Regions from separate parts of the Bradyrhizobium sp. CCBAU 45321 genome, predicted to be linked through region 2. Evidence: predicted binding sites of a transcription regulator. Region 2 holds the regulator's gene; each other region holds the start of a gene.
The links. Region 2 encodes PhoB, which activates phosphate uptake and scavenging genes when phosphate is short. Its sites were predicted from a motif close to TGTCATNNANCTGTCAT; they were not measured.

Region 1 (5,507 bases), on a different contig from region 2:
AACGCGCCGAACCGAACAACCTGAACCCAGCTGCCCCCGCTTGCCGCCACCCCTTCGACCGGCTTGCTGTCGATGTTCTCGACAACCTCGGCGAACTGCTTGCCCAACGCTCCGGCGGTATGGATTGCAATGGCCAGAACGCCCGGCAGCGGCCCGAGACCAAAGGCCAGCACGAAGATCAGGGCAAACACGATCTCCGGCACGGTCCTGAAAAATTCCAGGACGCGCCGGGTGACGAAAACAGTCGTTCCTGATTTCACGAGATTGGCCGAGGCGAGGAAGCAAAGTGCGAAACCGCACAGCGCACCCGAGAGGGTGCCCATATATGCGATCAGCAACGTATCCCCGAGAAGCCGTGTCCAGCGCGGCAACCCCCACAGCCAGTCCGCCAAATCGCTCCATGCGGTCGCGAACGAAAATTTGGGTGCGATGCTGACGAAATAGGCCGGGAAGCGCCAGAAGTTCTCGACAAAATTTCCAAGACTGACCTCGCCCATCCAGCCCGCGGCAATAGCAACGGCGATCAGGACGGCGGCACCGAGCCATACGCGCCGGCGCTTGGCGGCAATTGCAGCCGCATAGCGATCGGCAAGCTCACGCAGCCTGGCTTCCGGGAATTCGGGAACTGCTGTTCGCATGGGATGTTCGGAAGAGCCGACGGCCAGATCGTGCGATCTGCCCGTCTTGTCCAACCCTTCGTTTCCCTCAGGATTTCTGCTTGCGAATGCTGTCGACAAACTTGGTCAGTTCGATCACGGCCTCATACGCCTTGTGGTCGACCTCGACGTAGGGCAATTGCTTCCCCTCGTAGATCTTGTCGAAAGCGGCCTTGTCCTTCACCGCAATTTCCAGCACGGCTTTCTTGATCGCCGCCTTGAGGTCGTCAGGCAGGCTGCCGAGATAGGCCATCGGCGAGTTCACAATCTGCTCGGACTTCATGATGATCTTGAAATCCGCGGCCTTCGCCATGCCCTTCCGTTCCATCCGGAGCAGGTTCGATTCCTTCTCATCGTTCCACCAGTTGAACGCCGCGTCGCAGGTGCCCTGCGAAAGCCCGATCACTGCGTTTTCGTGGCTCCCCGAGTAGACCACCTTGGCGAAGAACTTTTCCGGGTCGATGCCCATCTTGTTCATCGCGAAACGCGGCACGTTGTTGCCGGAAGTCGAATTGGGATCAACGAGGCAGAGGTTCTTGCCTTGCAGGTCCTTGATGTCCTTGTAGCTCGAATCGCTCTTGACATAGAGAACCGAGTAATAGCCCTTGGTGCCGTCGCCGTTCACCTCGATAGCGAACGGTTCGACCTTCGCGCCAACGATGTAGGCACGCGCGTAGGACGCCGGGCCGTACATCGCGATGTGAATGTTTCCTGCACGCTGACCTTCGATCACTGCGGCGTAGTCATTGGCAATCCGCAGCGTGACCTTGGTTCCAAGCTCGCGGGACAGGTACTCCGTCAGAGGCGTCCAGCGGTTAGTGGTGCCGGAGGCATTCTCGTCGGGAACTTTTGCGAAGATCAGCTCAGGATATTTTGCCTTCCAGTCCTGCGCCGCAGCGGCCGAAACTGAAAATGCCAGGGCCGCCGCAGCGGCAACGATCGTACGACGGTCTATCATGACGTCTCCCATTTCAAGGTTATGCAACTGTCGAGCTCCGGCTCTACGCTGGGCTCGATTTGAAGCGGCGATCAGGCCGCGGCAACCGTGCCGAAGGCAGGAACTGCCGTGCCGACCGATGCATCCCGGGGCGCAACATCCATGACTTCATTCGCCTCGAGATCGTACAGCTCGCGCGCGATATGGTCGGTCAAGGCCGCCGGCGCGCCGTCGAACACGACCCGCCCCGCGGCCATCCCGATCAGGCGGTCGCAATAGCTGCGGGCGAGATCGAGCGAATGCAGGTTGCAGAGCACCGTGATACCGAAATGCTTGTTGATGCGCAGAAGCGCATCCATCACGATCTTGGTGTTGCGGGGATCGAGCGAGGCGATCGGCTCGTCGGCAAGGATGATGTCGGGCTGCTGAACCAGCGCCCGCGCGATCGCCACGCGTTGCTGCTGACCGCCCGAGAGGTGGTCGGCGCGCTGGGCCGCGATGGCAGCCATGTCGAACTGCTCAAGCGCCGACATCGCGACGGCCTTGTCTTCTTCGGGCCAAAGCTGCAGCAGCGATCGCCATGTCGGCACCGTCGACAGCCGCCCCATCAGCACATTGGTGAGCACGTCGAGGCGGCCGACCAGGTTGAACTGCTGGAAGATCATCGCCGAGCGGGCGCGCCACTGCCGCAGCTCCCTGCCGCGCAGCGAGGTGACGTCGACGCCGTCGAACAGGATGCGTCCTCCGCTCGGCGTCACCAGCCGGTTGATGGACCGCAGCAATGTCGACTTGCCGGCGCCGGATCGCCCGATCACCCCGACGAAGCCGCCCGGGGAAACTTGAAACGAAGCATCGTCCACCGCGGCTTTCGCGCCGAAGCGACACGTCAGGCCTTCAATCACCAGCATACAGGAGCTCCAGAGTAGCTGGAGCCAACCGCTAACGCCGGCGCTTAACACTTGTGTGACAGCGCTGCTGCAGTGCGGCCATCCTACGCGCATCATCCCCTGTCATCTGTTTGTCATGACATCGTCATCCGGCCGCTCGAAGAGAGACGCCCGCCCTCGCACTTCGGATGCAACATGGCCGCCAAAGCTCTTTCGGTTCAGCCGACCGTCGATCCCTCGGCCAAGCTGCATGAGACCAGGCTCGGCGCCTACACCGAAGTCGGCGCGCGCACGATCCTGCATGAAGTGGCGATGGGCGATTATTCCTATGTCGTGAACGATGCGCAGATCACCTACACCACCATCGGCAAATTCTGCTCGATCGCGGCGATGACCCGCATCAATCCCGGCAACCATCCGATGCATCGCGCCACTCAGGCGCATTTCACTTACCGATCCAGCGCCTATTTCGAGGGTGAGAGCGACGATCTCGAGTTCTTCGAGTGGCGCCGGCAGCATCACGTTCATATCGGTCATGACGTCTGGATCGGCCATGGCGCGATCGTGCTGCCGGGCCGCAACATCGGCACCGGCGCGGTGATCGCCGCCGGCGCGATCGTCACCAAGGACGTGCCGGCCTACAGCATCGTCGCCGGCAATCCGGCCCGCATCGTGCGGCGGCGGTTCTCGGAGGAGATCGCCGGACGGCTCGCAAGGCTTGCCTGGTGGGACTGGGATCACGACAAGTTGCGCGAGGCGCTGCCCAATTTCCGCAAGCTCGGGATTGAAGATTTCCTCTCGGCATACGAAGCAAAAGCGAGCTCACTCGCCAATTCTCCTGCCAGCAAACGAAGCGCGGTCGCGTGACAGACATATTCATCGAAGGCGGCCGGGCCCTGATCGGCGCCGAGCTCGCCGAAACATCTCTTCTCGTCTCCGGAACAGACATTGCAAAGGTCGACGCCTCTCGCGGCCGGGCGCGGCTGGCGCTGGATGCCCGTGGCCTGCTGGTGCTGCCCGGCATCGTCGATCTGCACGGCGATGCCTTCGAGCGCCAGATGATGCCGCGCGCCGGCGTCGACTTTCCGATCGACGTTGCGCTCGCCGACAGCGACCGCCAGGCGATCAGCAACGGCATCACCACCGTGTTTCACGCCACGACCTGCTCGTGGGAGCCGGGCCTGCGCAGCGCCGACAATGCACGCGGCCTGATGGAGGCGATCGAGCGGCAGCGTCCGCAATTCGCCGCTGACACCCGCTTCCACCTGCGGCACGAGACCTACAATCTCGATGCCGAAGCCGAGATCGCACGGTGGCTGGCCGAGGGCCGCGTCGACCTGCTCGCATTCAACGACCACATGGACGGCACCGTCGCCGACATGGCCAAGCCGCGCAAACGCAACCGCATGGTGGAGCGCACCGGGCTGTCGAGTGAAGAATTCGACCGGCTGGTCAAGCGCGTGGTCTCGCGCGCCGACGAGGTGCCCGCCTCGGTGTCACGCCTGGCCGCCGCGGCCCGCACCGCCAAGGTGAGGATGCTCTCGCACGACGATTCGAGCCCGGCGATGCGCCGGGACTTTCGCGAGCTCGGCGCCTTGATCGCGGAGTTTCCGATCAACGAGGAGACGGCGCGCGCAGCGGCCGGCCACGGCGATGCCATCGTCTACGGCGCGCCGAACGTCGTGCGCGGCGGCAGCCACACCGGCTGGACCAGGGCATCCGACATGATCGCAAAGGGGCTCTGCTCGGTGCTGGCGTCGGACTATTACTATCCCGCGCAGCTGCTCGCCGCGTTCCGCCTGGCCGCCGATGGCGTGGTGCCGCTGGCTCAGGCCTGGGATCTAATCTCCGCCGGCCCGGCGCGGGCAACCGGCCTCACCGATCGCGGCCTGCTCGCGGAGGGACGCCGCGCCGACATTCTCCTCGTCGACGACAGCGTCGAGCTGCGGCCGCGGCTGATCGCGGTGATCTCAGGCGGCAGGCTCGTGCATCTCACCGACGCGACGCGGCTGCTCACCGCAATGGCGACGCCGCGCGAGGCTGTCGTCGCGGCGTAAATTGGTTATGCTGAGGCAATGACAGGTTTCCCCCGCTACGCGATCTACTATGCCGCAGGCCGCGACAGCGCCCTCTCCCGCTTCGGCGCCGAGCTGCTCGGCTATGACGCCTATACCGGAGACGAGCTGCCGTTTCCGCAACAAGCGCTGCAGGCCGCGCCGGACTGGCGCGAGGTCAGCGCCGATCCCCGCCAATACGGCTTTCACGCCACGCTGAAGGCGCCGATGGCGCTGGCGCCTGGCAAGACCGAAGCCGAGCTGCTGGCCGCCTGCTCGGCCTTCGCGGGCAGGACACGTCCGATCCCGGCGATCCGACCGGTGGTCGATGCCATCAGCGGCTTCATTGCCGTCATTCCGGCCGAGCCGGTCGAGGCTCTCCAACAGCTTGCCGCTGATTGCGTTCGCGCGTTCGACCTGTTTCGCGCCCCGCTGACGACGGAAGATCGCGCCCGTCGCAAGCCGGAGAGGCTCAGCGAGCGGCAGCGGGATTATCTCGACCGCTGGGGCTATCCTTACGTGATGGAAGAATTCCGTTTCCACATGACCTTGACGGGTCGGCTGGATGCGGAACGGCGCGGGCCGATCCTTCAGATGCTGCGGACAAGGTTTGTGGCGCTGGGGATCGAGATGCTCGCGATCGATCGCATTGCGCTGTTCAGGCAGGATGATGCCAAGGCGCGGTTTCGCATCATCGGCGAGTGGGCTTTGGTGCGGTAGACCTCAGCGCGAGGCCGCAAGATTGAAAGCGAGCGCCACCGCGCCAACCAGAACGAGGCTGATCGCCCAGACTGCATCCAGATTGAACCAGCTTCGCGAGACGAACTTCAATCCCAGATGGCGGTAGACCAGCCACGCCAGACACCCGCCGGCGCCGACCATGGCGGCAACGTGCACCAGGGACACCAGCACCGCCATCCCGAGATTTGCCGCCATCAGCGCGCCCGCCGCCTGATGGCCGGCATCGAGCTCG
Region 2 (5,507 bases):
TGCCCCTTGGAGAAGTGATGGTGGCGCACCAGCTTGATCACGCCTTCCAGCGCCTCGGCGCCGGAATTGCAGAAGAACACGAAGTCCGCAAAGCTCTCATTGCAGAGGCGGCTTGCGAGCTTTTCGCCATCAGGGCTCTGGAACAGGTTCGACATGTGCCAGAGCTTGGTCGCCTGCTCCTGCAATGCCTTGACCAGCGCGGGATGGACATGGCCGAGCGCATTCACCGCCACGCCCGAGGTGAAATCGAGATAGCGATCGCCGTTGGTCGCGATCAGCCAGCAGCCTTCGCCGCGCTCGAAACCGAGGTCGGCCCTGGCGAAAACGGGGAGCAAATGCGGCGCTGCGCTGTTAGTCATGACATCACTTGAATGTTGCGGACGGTGTGAGGCATGCATTGCGCGACGCACCATCAACCGGCCCCGGAAAACGAAACGTGCCGCCTTTTAAGGGCGGCACGTGCCACTATCTTATGCCTGGCAAGACGGGTGTCAATGCCGCCCGGAAAGCCTCGCGAAACGCTGATTCCGTAGTCTTGCGGTGCCGATTTTGCGGGTTTTTCACCACGGAACATGTGGAAGCGAGTCGGCGGACTCTTGCGCGGGAGTCACGCCATATTGTAGCGTTTGGACTGTCAGATACGACATCTCGTGCAGCAGTTCTGATCCCAGAAGTCCTCATGTACCGGCGTAAACGTTCGGGCGTCTTGAGCGCGCCCGGCGAGCCTTAAGGGATTCTGACGGCACGGGTTTTTCAAGGCTAAAGCATTCGCTGCGAAGGCCCCAGGATGGCAGGCGCGCAGCGAGGGAAAGGGTGCAATGACGGTTTTGACCTGGTCCGATGATCGCGTCGAGCAGCTGAAGAAGCTCTGGGAGGCCGGACTTTCGGCCAGCCAGATCGCGGCGGAGCTCGGCAATGTGACCCGCAATGCCGTGATCGGCAAGGTGCACCGGCTCGGCCTGTCCGGCCGCGCCAAGAGCCCTTCATCGGCAGCGCCGCGGCCGCGCAAGGCACGGCCCGCGCAGCACATGATGCGGGTGACCCGCCCCGTCGCGCGCGGCAACACCGCGCTGGCGCAGGCCTTCGAGGTCGAGTTGGAAGCCGAGCCGGTTACCTACGACAACGTGGTGCCGATGAGCCAGCGGCTGTCGCTGCTGGAATTGAACGAGGCGACCTGCCACTGGCCGGTCGGCGATCCCTCGAGCCCGGATTTCTTCTTCTGCGGCGGCAAGGCGCTCTCAGGCCTGCCCTACTGCGCCCAGCATTCGCGCGTGGCCTATCAGCCCGCAGCGGATCGCCGGCGTGCACCGGCGAAGCCAGGCACGCGGTGAATTTGCGGTATTCCCTGATCAACAAGCTTGATCACCAAGCTTGATCGCCAAGACTGCAGCCGTCATACGATGACGGCTCCACCCACTCGGTGTCATCCCCGCGAACGCGGGGATCCATAGCCACAGGGCGCAATTGTTGCGCGAGATGGTCACTCCGAGTCTTCGCCAAACCACGCCTTGTGGCTAATCGCGACGAGCGCAAGCGCTCGCGCTGAGATCCCGGGCTCGCGCTGCGCGCGCCCGGGGATGACGGTCGAGATCGGCGCCGCAGTTCGCCAAACCAGCTGTCGCTGGCGCTTTATGTCTGCTCAGCCTTCGCGAAACGATCGTCCAGCGCGTAGCCGGCGCCGCGGACGGTGCGGATCGGGTCCTGCTCGCGGCCGAGATTGAGCAGCTTGCGCAGGCGGCCGATATGGACGTCGACGGTGCGCTCGTCGATGTAGATGTCGCGGCCCCAGACGCTGTCGAGCAGCTGCTCGCGCGAGAACACGCGGCCGGGATGCTCCAGGAAGAACTCCAGCAGGCGATATTCGGTCGGGCCGAGATCGATCGGCCGGCCCGAGCGCGCCACCCGGCGCTTGTCGCGGTCGAGCTCGATATCGCCATAGGCGAGCACGGTGGCGAGGCGCTCGGGGCTGGCACGCCGCAAGAGGCCCTTCACGCGCGCGAGCAGCTCCGGCACCGAGAACGGCTTGACGATGTAGTCATCCGCGCCGGTCGCAAGCCCGCGCACCCGCTCGCTCTCCTCGCCGCGCGCGGTGAGCATGATGATCGGCAGCTGCTTGGTCTCGGGACGGGTCCGAAGCCGCCGGCACAGCTCGATGCCCGACAGGCCCGGCAGCATCCAGTCGAGCACGATCAGATCGGGAATGTGCTCCTTGAGGCGGGTGTCGGCGTCATCGCCGCGCATCACCGTCTCGACGTCATAGCCGTCGCCTTCGAGGTTGTAGCGGAGAAGCTCGGTGAGAGCTTCCTCGTCCTCAACCACCATAATGCGTGCGCCCATGTGGTCGTCGCTCCTTAAGTCGTCAGGTGTTCGGCACCGTCGTGGCGAAGGTCGTCATGTCGCCCTTCGGCCGCTTGTCAGTGATCGCCTGGCCCTCGATCATGTAGAACACGGTCTCGGCGATGTTGGTGGCGTGGTCGCCGATCCGCTCGATGTTCTTGGCACAGAACATCAGGTGGATGCAGAACGAGATGTTGCGCGGATCCTCCATCATGTAGGTGAGGAGCTCGCGGAACAGCGAGGTGCAGATGGCGTCGACTTCCTCGTCGCCCTTCCACACCGCCATCGCCGCCGGCAGGTCGTGCGCGGCATAGGCGTCCAGCACCGACTTGACCTGCTGCTGCACGAGGTCGGTCATGTGCTCCAGGCCGCGGAACAGCTTGAGCGGATGGAAATCCGTCTCCAGCGCCGCGACGCGCTTGCCCATGTTCTTGGCGAGATCGCCGATGCGCTCGAGATCGGTCGCAACGCGCATGGCGCCGACGATCTCGCGCAGGTCGACGGCCATCGGCTGGCGGCGGGCGATGGTGAGCACGGCGCGCTCCTCGATGCGCTTCTGCAGCGCGTCGAGCTCGGCGTCGGTGGCGACCACGCGCTGGCCGAGCGCGACGTCGCGGCGGATCAGCGCGTCGACGGAATCGACGATCATGCGCTCGGCGATGCCGCCCATCTCGGCGACAAGGCGGGTGAGCTCCTGAAGATCGCTGTCGAAGGCCTTTACGGTATGTTCAGAACCCATGTTCCGTCTCCTCAGCCGAACCGGCCGGTGATGTAATCCTGCGTGCGCCGATCGCTCGGCGACGTGAAGATCTTGCTGGTGTCATCGAACTCGATCAACTCGCCGAGATACATGAAGGCGGTCTTGTCGGAGACGCGCGCCGCCTGCTGCATGTTGTGGGTCACGATCGCGATCGTGTAGTTCTCGGACAATTCCTGGATCAGCTCTTCGACCTTGGCGGTCGAGATCGGGTCGAGCGCCGAGCAAGGCTCGTCGAACAAGATCACCTCGGGCCGCACCGCGACGGTGCGGGCGATGCAGAGGCGCTGCTGCTGGCCGCCGGAGAGCGACAGGCCGGAGGCATTGAGCTTGTCCTTGACCTCGTTCCACAGCGCGCCGCCGCGCAGCGCCTTCTCGACGCGGCCGTCCATCTCGGACTTGGAGATCTTCTCGTAGAGACGAATGCCGAAGGCGATGTTCTCGTAGATCGTCATCGGGAACGGCGTCGGCTTCTGGAACACCATGCCGACCCGGGCACGGAGCAGGTTGAGGTCGAGCTTGGGGTCGAGGATGTTGGTATGGTCGAGCAACAGCTGACCGTCTGCGCGCTGGCCCGGATAGAGGTCGTACATCCGGTTGAAGATGCGCAGCAGGGTGGACTTGCCGCAGCCGGACGGGCCGATGAACGCCGTGACGCGGTTGGTGCCGAGCGCCAGGTTGATGTTCTTCAGCGCGTGGTGATCACCGTAGTAGAAGTTGAGGTTGCGCGCGGTGACCTTGGCGGGCGCCTCGGGCAACGGCTGCGAACCGGGATGAACGGTCGGTGCGCTGACGGAAACAGACATTTCACTCATTTTGCAGTCCTCTCGGCGCCAAGGATGCGCGCGCCAATGTTAAGGGCAAGCACGGTCAGGGTGATCAGCAGCGCGCCGCTCCAGGCGAGTTGCTTCCAATATTCGTAGGGGCTCTGCACGAAGTTGTTGATGGTGACAGGCAGGTTCGCCATCGTCTTGTCCAGGCCGAGGCTGAAGAACTGGTTCGACAGCGCCGTGAACAACAGCGGCGCGGTCTCGCCGGCGACCCGGGCGGTGGCGAGCAGCACGCCGGTGATGAGGCCGGCGCGCGCCGCACGGTACGCGATTCGCCTGATCACCAGCGAGCGCGGCAGGCCGAGCGCGCTGGCAGCTTCGCGCAACGGATTCGGCACCAGCAGCAGCATGTCCTCCGTGGTGCGCACGACGACCGGGATCACGATGACGGCAAGCGCCAGCGCGCCCGCAATCGCCGAGAAGCCGCGCATCGGCACCACCACCGCGCCATAGATGAAGAGGCCGATGATGATCGAGGGTGCCGACAAGAGAATGTCGTTGATGAAGCGGATCACCGAGGTCAGCTTGTCGTTGCGGCCGTACTCGGCGAGATAGGTGCCGGCGAACAGGCCGAGCGGCGCGCCGATGCCGACGCCGATCACGGTCATGATCAGCGAGCCGACGATGGCGTTGCGCAGGCCGCCCTCGTTCGATCCGGGCGGCGGCGTGTCAGCTGTGAAGACCTGGAGGTTGAGCCCGGCCAGGCCGTTGTAGAGCAGCGTGACCAGGATCAGCGCGAGCCAGGTGACGCCGAAGGCGGCGGCGGCGATGCAGAGGCCGCGGATGACGATGTCCCAGCGGCGGCGGCGTGAATAGATCGGGTTCATGGCTTCACTTCCCGGCCTTGGTTTCGAGGCGCAGCAGCATCAAACGGGCGGCCGCGAGCACGAAGAACGTCAGCACGAACAGCAGGAGGCCGAGCAGGATCAGGCCGGACTGGTGCAGGCCGTCGCTCTCGGCGAACTCGGATGCGATCGCCGCCGAGATGGTCGTGCCCGGCGCGAAGATCGACGAGGAGATCCGGAACGAGTTGCCGATGATGAAGGTCACCGCCATGGTCTCGCCGAGCGCCCGGCCCAGCGCCAGCATGACGCCGCCGATGATGCCGACGCGGGTGTAGGGGATCACCACGCTGCGGACGACCTCCCAGGTGGTGCAGCCGACGCCGTAGGCGGCTTCCTTCAGCACCGGCGGCACCGTCTTGAACACGTCGACCGAAATCGAGGTGATGAAGGGCAGCACCATGATGGCGAGGATCAGCGCGGCGTTGAACAGGCTGAGATAGGACGGGGGCCCTGCGAAGATCGCGCCCAGCACGGGGACGCCGTCGAACACCCTGATCATGAAGGGCTGGAAGGTGTTGGCCAGGAAGGGGCCGAGCACGAAGAAGCCCCACATGCCGTAGATGATCGAGGGAATGCCGGCGAGCAGCTCGACCGCCATGCCGATCGGGCGGCGCAGCCATTGCGGGCAGAGCTCGGTGAGGAAGATCGCAATGCCGAGACCGACGGGAATGGCGATCAGCATCGCGATGAAGGAGGTGACGAGCGTGCCGTAGATTGGCCCGAGCGCGCCGAGCACCG
Region 3 (5,507 bases), on a different contig from region 2:
TGGAGCGGCCTCGGTTGGTCGGAATGGGTCAAGATTGTGTCCTTGAATAGGCCCGGTGGGCTGGCGCGCAGGTACCACATGGTCCGCGCCCCGTCACGGGCATGTCGTTCTCCCGTAATGCGCTATTGACAGCGGGCCGCCAACTAGCCAAGTGAAGCACCGCTTTTCAGACATTCCCAGGATTCCTGCCGTGGCCAAGTCCGAACTCGGAACCAAACGTATTTGCCCGACCACGGGCAAGAAATTCTATGACCTCAACAAGAATCCGGTGATCTCGCCCTATACCGGCGAAGTGGTGCCGATCGCCCCGGTCGCTCCTGCCCGCGGGCCCCGTGCGGCCGAGGCCCGCAACATGGCCCAGGACAACGCGCCGGAGCCGGCGGAGGCCGAGGAGTTGGTCTCGCTCGAGGAGGCCGATGCCGAGGAGAACACCGGCAAGGTCAAGGCGGTCGTGCCCGAATCGGAGGACGATATCGAGGTCGACGAGACCCTCGACGACGATGATGACGACGATTCGACCTTCATTGCGGACGAGGAAGAGGGCGATGAGGACGTGACCGACATCATTGGTGATGTCGGCGGTGATGAAGAGACTTGAGATCAGCCCTGATCTGTGAAAAAGGGTGCACCGCGCGAGTCGGAAGGCTCGCCGGTCCGGGGTGATCGACCAGGTTCACTCCATCTAGGGTTAAGGGGCCATAGCTCAGCTGGGAGAGCGCTTGCATGGCATGCAAGAGGTCGGCGGTTCGATCCCGCCTGGCTCCACCAGCCTTCGCTGGCTTCGCCAGCTTCGGCTCGGCAAGCCAGCTCCGCTCCCTCGTGGCGAAGCTAGCGAAGGCTGCCGCGGCGTAGCCCGAAGGGCGAAGCCGGGCTTCAGCAAAACAAGGGCGGGTGTAAACTCTCTTCGACAACCGGGGGGAGTGCGATGAAGTACGTCTACATCTTGGAGAGCCTCGATTCCCTCCATTTCTACGTCGGGATCACCGACGACCTCCGCGCCCGACTGACAAAGCACAATGCTGGCGAGGTGCCCCACACTTCGAAATACGGACCTTGGCGGCTCAAGACTTACGTCGCATTCAGCGACGAGAAGCAGGCCGTCGCATTCGAAAAGTACTTGAAGTCGGCATCAGGCCGCGCCTTCGCCAAGAAGCGGCTTTAGCCCCCTACTCCCCGATCACCGCATTCAGCCGATCCCTCAGCGCCACGATCTCGTCCTTCATCGCGACCAGTTCTGACACCGAGCAGTCCGACGCCGCCAGGATCGATTGCGGCACGTTGCGCGCCTTCTCCTTCAGCGCATGGCCCTGCGCCGTCAGGGCGATCAGGACCTGGCGCTCGTCCTCGCGCGAGCGGGTGCGCCTGACGAGATGGGCAGCCTCGAGCCGTTTGAGCAGCGGCGTCAGCGTGCCCGAATCCAGGAACAGCTTCTCGCCGATCTCCTTGACCGGCACGTCGTCCCGCTCCCACAGCACCAGCATGACCAGATATTGCGGATAGGTCAGGCCGAGCCGATCGAGCAGCGGCTTGTAGACGCGGTTGAAGGCGTGCGTGGCGGAATAGACCGCAAAGCAGATCTGGTTGTCGAGGCGAAGCGGGTCTACCACCGTTGATTTCCGGGCCATGACGAATCTCGCGCGTTTCTCTCATTCTGGGCCCGGCCGGCGGCACATTCAATTGCGAACAATTAAATGTGAGGCGCGACGAATTAGATTGCGCGCAATCTAATTGTCTGCGATAAAGCTTGCACCCCAACCCGGAAAGACCCGAGGAGACGAAAATGTCTGTGAACGTCCTCTACAAGACCAGCGCCAAGGCCACCGGCGGCCGCGACGGCCATGCTGCGACCCTCGACGGCGCGCTCGACGTCAAGCTCACCACGCCGAAGGAGCTCGGCGGTGGCGGCGGCGCTGGCAACAATCCCGAGCAGCTGTTCGCGGCCGGCTATGCCGCCTGCTTCATCGGCGCGATGAAGTTCGTGGCCTCGCAGGGCGGCCCGAAGGTGCCTGCGGATGCCTCGGTCACCTCGACCGTCGGCATCGGCCCTCGCTCCGAGGGCGGCTTCGGCCTCGATATCGACCTTGCGGTCTCGCTGCCGGGCCTTGCCCGTGCAGATGCCGAGGCGCTGGTGGCGAAGGCGCACCAGGTGTGCCCGTACTCCAATGCCACGCGCGGCAACGTTGACGTTCGCCTGACGGTGGTCTGATCGGCAGCGCGGATCGGCTGGCCCGGGGCCTCCTCGGGCCGGCCACTTACGAGGAAATTTGCCACCCCGCGGCATGGCTGCACGGCGGCGCATACGGCTCCACGCTCGGCGCCATTGCTGGCGCAAACAAACCTCGCTAGGCCTGTGATCCAATGATCGACACAGGGAAGCGAAGGCATGACTGAAGCAGCAACGGGCGCCATGAGCGGACTGCGCGTCATCGATCTCACGCGCGTGCTCGGCGGTCCCTACTGCACCCAGATCCTCGCCGACCACGGCGCCGACGTGATCAAGGTCGAGCCGCCCGCGGGCGACGAGGTGCGCGAATGGGGCCCTCCGTTCCACGAAGAGGATGCGGCCTATTTCGTCGGCATCAACCGCAACAAGCGCTCGATCGGCCTCGACCTCGCCTCCGAGGGCGGCCGAATCGTGCTGCTCAAGATGCTGGAGACCGCCGACGTCCTGATCGAGAATTTCAAGCCGGGCACGCTGGAGAAATGGGGCATCGGCAACGACGTCCTCAGCAAGAAATATCCCCGCCTCGTGCATTGCCGGATCTGCGGCTTCGGCGCCGACGGCCCGCGCGGCGGCAACCCCGGCTATGATGCCATCATCCAGGCCATGACCGGCATGATCGCGGCGACCGGCTCGCCCGAGAGCGGGCCGATGCGGATCGGCGTGCCCTTGGTCGACATCACCACCGGACTTTATGCGGCGATCGGCATCCTGATGGCGCTGTCGGAGCGGCAGCGGTCGGGCAAGGGCCAGTTCCTGGAGACGACGCTGTACGAGACCGGCCTTGCCATCATGCATCCGCACACCGCGAATTATTTCATGCATGGCAAGCCGCCTGGTCTCACCGGCAACGAGCATCCGAACCTCGTCCCTTACGCGATCTTTCCGACCAAGACCGACAACATCTTCATCGGCGTCGGCAATGACGGCACCTTCCGCAAGCTGGCGAAAGAGATCGGCAAGCCCGAGCTCGGCACCGATCCACGCTTTGCCCGTAACAAGGACCGCATCGCCAATCGCGAGGCACTGCGCGCCGAGCTTGCCGCCGTGTTCAGCCAGCACGAGGCCGAGCCGCTGTGCAACCGCCTGCTCGCGGCGGGCCTGCCCGCGGGGCCGGTGCAGAAGATCGACCAGGCGTTGACGAACCCGCACACGATCGCGCGTGGCGATATTATCGAGAAGGACTGGTACAAGGGCGTGGCCTCGCCGATCCGGCTCGATCGCAGCAAGCCGAGCCTGCGCCGCGTGCCGCCGAAATTCAGCCAGCACGCGGCCGAGGTGCTGGGCGAGTTCGGCTACTCCAAGGCCGAGATCGACGCGATGGTCGAAAAGGGCACGGTCTGCGGTCCCGAGCGGAAACGCTGAGCTAAGGCGAGCGTCAACGGTGGTGCGCTCCCTCTCCCGCTTGCGGGAGAGGGTTGGGGAGAGGGTGCCTCCGCATTGGGGACAATCCCCCTAGAGGATAGAACCTTCACCCGGCGCGCGGGACGATGCTTCGCATCGCCCGGACGCGCCGACCTCTCCCGCAAGCGGGAGAGGTTTCTGAGCCCGCGGCTAATTACTCCGCATCAACCGATGCCGCACTGCGGCGCGCGCACGTATGTGCAGCGCGAACGGAGTTGGCTGACGGCTCCGTCTTGGCCTATTTGACGACTTCCCATCTGGCCGCGCTTGCTGCTTTCGTTTCTCCCGCTTACACAGTCATGTGAACGTCATATGGCGCTGCTAGCGCAAGCGCTTCTTTTTAGTGACGGGCAAGGGAGGTTCTTGATGGCTCTTCGACATTTTGGCACGGCGGCGGCCGTCGCACTCACAATTGGTCTCGGCGCCTCGCCGGCACTCGCGGTAACCGAAATCCAGTGGTGGCACGCCATGACCGGCGCCAATAACGACGTCATCGTCAGGCTCGCCAACGATTTCAACACCACGCAGAGCGACTACAAGGTGATCCCGACCTACAAGGGCAACTACGCCGATACGATGAACGCCGGCATCGCCGCGTTCCGCGCCGGCAACGCGCCGCACATCATGCAGGTGTTCGAGGTCGGCACCGCCACCATGATGGCGGCCACCGGCGCCGTGAAGCCGGTCTACAAGCTGATGGCCGAGACCGGCGAGAAGTTCGATCCGAAGGCCTACTTGCCCGCGATCACCGGCTACTACTCGACCTCGAAGGGCGAGATGCTGTCCTTCCCGTTCAACTCGTCCTCGACGGTGATGTGGGTCAATCTCGACGCGCTGAAGAAAGCGAATGTCGAGATCCCGAAGACCTGGCCCGAAGTATTCGACGCCGCCAAGAAGCTGAAGGCGGCCGGGCACGCCACCTGCGGCTTCTCCAACTCCTGGGTCACCTGGGTCAATCTCGAGCAGCTCTCCGCCTGGCACAACGTGCCGCTCGCCAGCAAGGCCAACGGCCTCGACGGTTTCGACACCGTGCTGTCCTTCAGCGGTCCGCTCCAGGTCAAGCATCTCGAAAATCTGGTCGAGCTCCAGAAGGACAAGACCTACGACTATGCCGGCCGCACCAACACCGGCGAAGGCCGCTTCACGTCGGGTGAATGCCCGCTCTACCTGACCTCGTCGGCGTTCTTCGGCAACGTCAAGGCGCAGGCCAAGTTCGCCTTCACCGCGGTGCCGATGCCCTATTACCCGGACGCCAAGGGCGCGCCGCAGAACTCGATCATCGGCGGTGCCTCGCTCTGGGTGATGGGCGGCAAGTCGGCCGACGAGTACAAGGGCGTCGCCAAATTCTTCTCCTTCCTCTCGGACACCGATCGCCAAGTCTACATCCACAAGGCCTCGGGCTATCTGCCGATCACCAAGGCGGCCTATGACAAGGCCAAGGCGGATGGCTTCTACAAGGACCAGCCCTATCTCGAAACGCCGCTGCTCGAGCTGACCAACAAGGAGCCGACCGAGAATTCGCGCGGCCTGCGCCTCGGCAACATGGTGCAGCTCCGTGACGTCTGGGCGGAGGAGATCGAGCAGGCGCTGGCCGGCAAGAAGACCGCCAAGCAGGCGCTGGACGCGGCCGTCGAGCGCGGCAACACCATGCTGCGCCAGTTCGAAAAGACCGCCGTGAAGTAAGGCGACAAGCGGCAGGCCGGTCAGCCGGCCTGCCGCCCCCCGCGGGCATCATGCAAAAGCAAGCCATTTTCCAATCGAAGCTGTTGCCCTATGCGCTGGTTGCGCCGCAGCTCGCGATCGTCCTGATATTCTTCTACTGGCCGGCCTTGCAGGCGGTAATCCAGTCCTTCCTGCTCCAGGACGCCTTCGGCCTGTCAAC

Region 1: a site for PhoB is predicted at 2,602-2,618, ahead of phnC (phosphonate ABC transporter ATP-binding protein). Genes of this name have one in related genera too.
Region 3: a site for PhoB is predicted at 3,921-3,937, ahead of ugpB (sn-glycerol-3-phosphate ABC transporter substrate-binding protein UgpB). Genes of this name have one in related genera too.

What each region holds. Positions count from the first base shown of each region.
Region 1 is NZ_LFKZ01000017.1:292,291-297,797, forward strand. It holds gene phnE (phosphonate ABC transporter, permease protein PhnE) at 1-638, opposite strand, end outside; gene phnD (phosphonate ABC transporter substrate-binding protein) at 706-1,614, opposite strand; gene phnC (phosphonate ABC transporter ATP-binding protein) at 1,686-2,501, opposite strand; gene ACM43_RS07415 (chloramphenicol acetyltransferase) at 2,676-3,347, shown strand; gene ACM43_RS07420 (alpha-D-ribose 1-methylphosphonate 5-triphosphate diphosphatase) at 3,344-4,537, shown strand; gene ACM43_RS07425 (DUF1045 domain-containing protein) at 4,556-5,254, shown strand; gene ACM43_RS07430 (hypothetical protein) at 5,258-5,507, opposite strand, start outside.
Region 2 is NZ_LFKZ01000130.1:491,971-497,477, forward strand. It holds gene ACM43_RS34870 (aspartate aminotransferase family protein) at 1-359, opposite strand, end outside; gene ACM43_RS34875 (GcrA family cell cycle regulator) at 819-1,331, shown strand; gene phoB (phosphate regulon transcriptional regulator PhoB) at 1,630-2,337, opposite strand; gene phoU (phosphate signaling complex protein PhoU) at 2,360-3,076, opposite strand; gene pstB (phosphate ABC transporter ATP-binding protein PstB) at 3,088-3,909, opposite strand; gene pstA (phosphate ABC transporter permease PstA) at 3,906-4,751, opposite strand; gene pstC (phosphate ABC transporter permease subunit PstC) at 4,756-5,507, opposite strand, start outside.
Region 3 is NZ_LFKZ01000126.1:215,575-221,081, reverse strand. It holds gene aroA (3-phosphoshikimate 1-carboxyvinyltransferase) at 1-32, opposite strand, end outside; gene ACM43_RS24455 (TIGR02300 family protein) at 191-598, shown strand; tRNA gene ACM43_RS24450 (tRNA-Ala) at 693-768, shown strand; gene ACM43_RS24445 (GIY-YIG nuclease family protein) at 926-1,162, shown strand; gene ACM43_RS24440 (MarR family winged helix-turn-helix transcriptional regulator) at 1,167-1,625, opposite strand; gene ACM43_RS24435 (organic hydroperoxide resistance protein) at 1,781-2,206, shown strand; gene ACM43_RS24430 (CaiB/BaiF CoA transferase family protein) at 2,384-3,586, shown strand; gene ugpB (sn-glycerol-3-phosphate ABC transporter substrate-binding protein UgpB) at 3,992-5,308, shown strand; gene ugpA (sn-glycerol-3-phosphate ABC transporter permease UgpA) at 5,359-5,507, shown strand, end outside.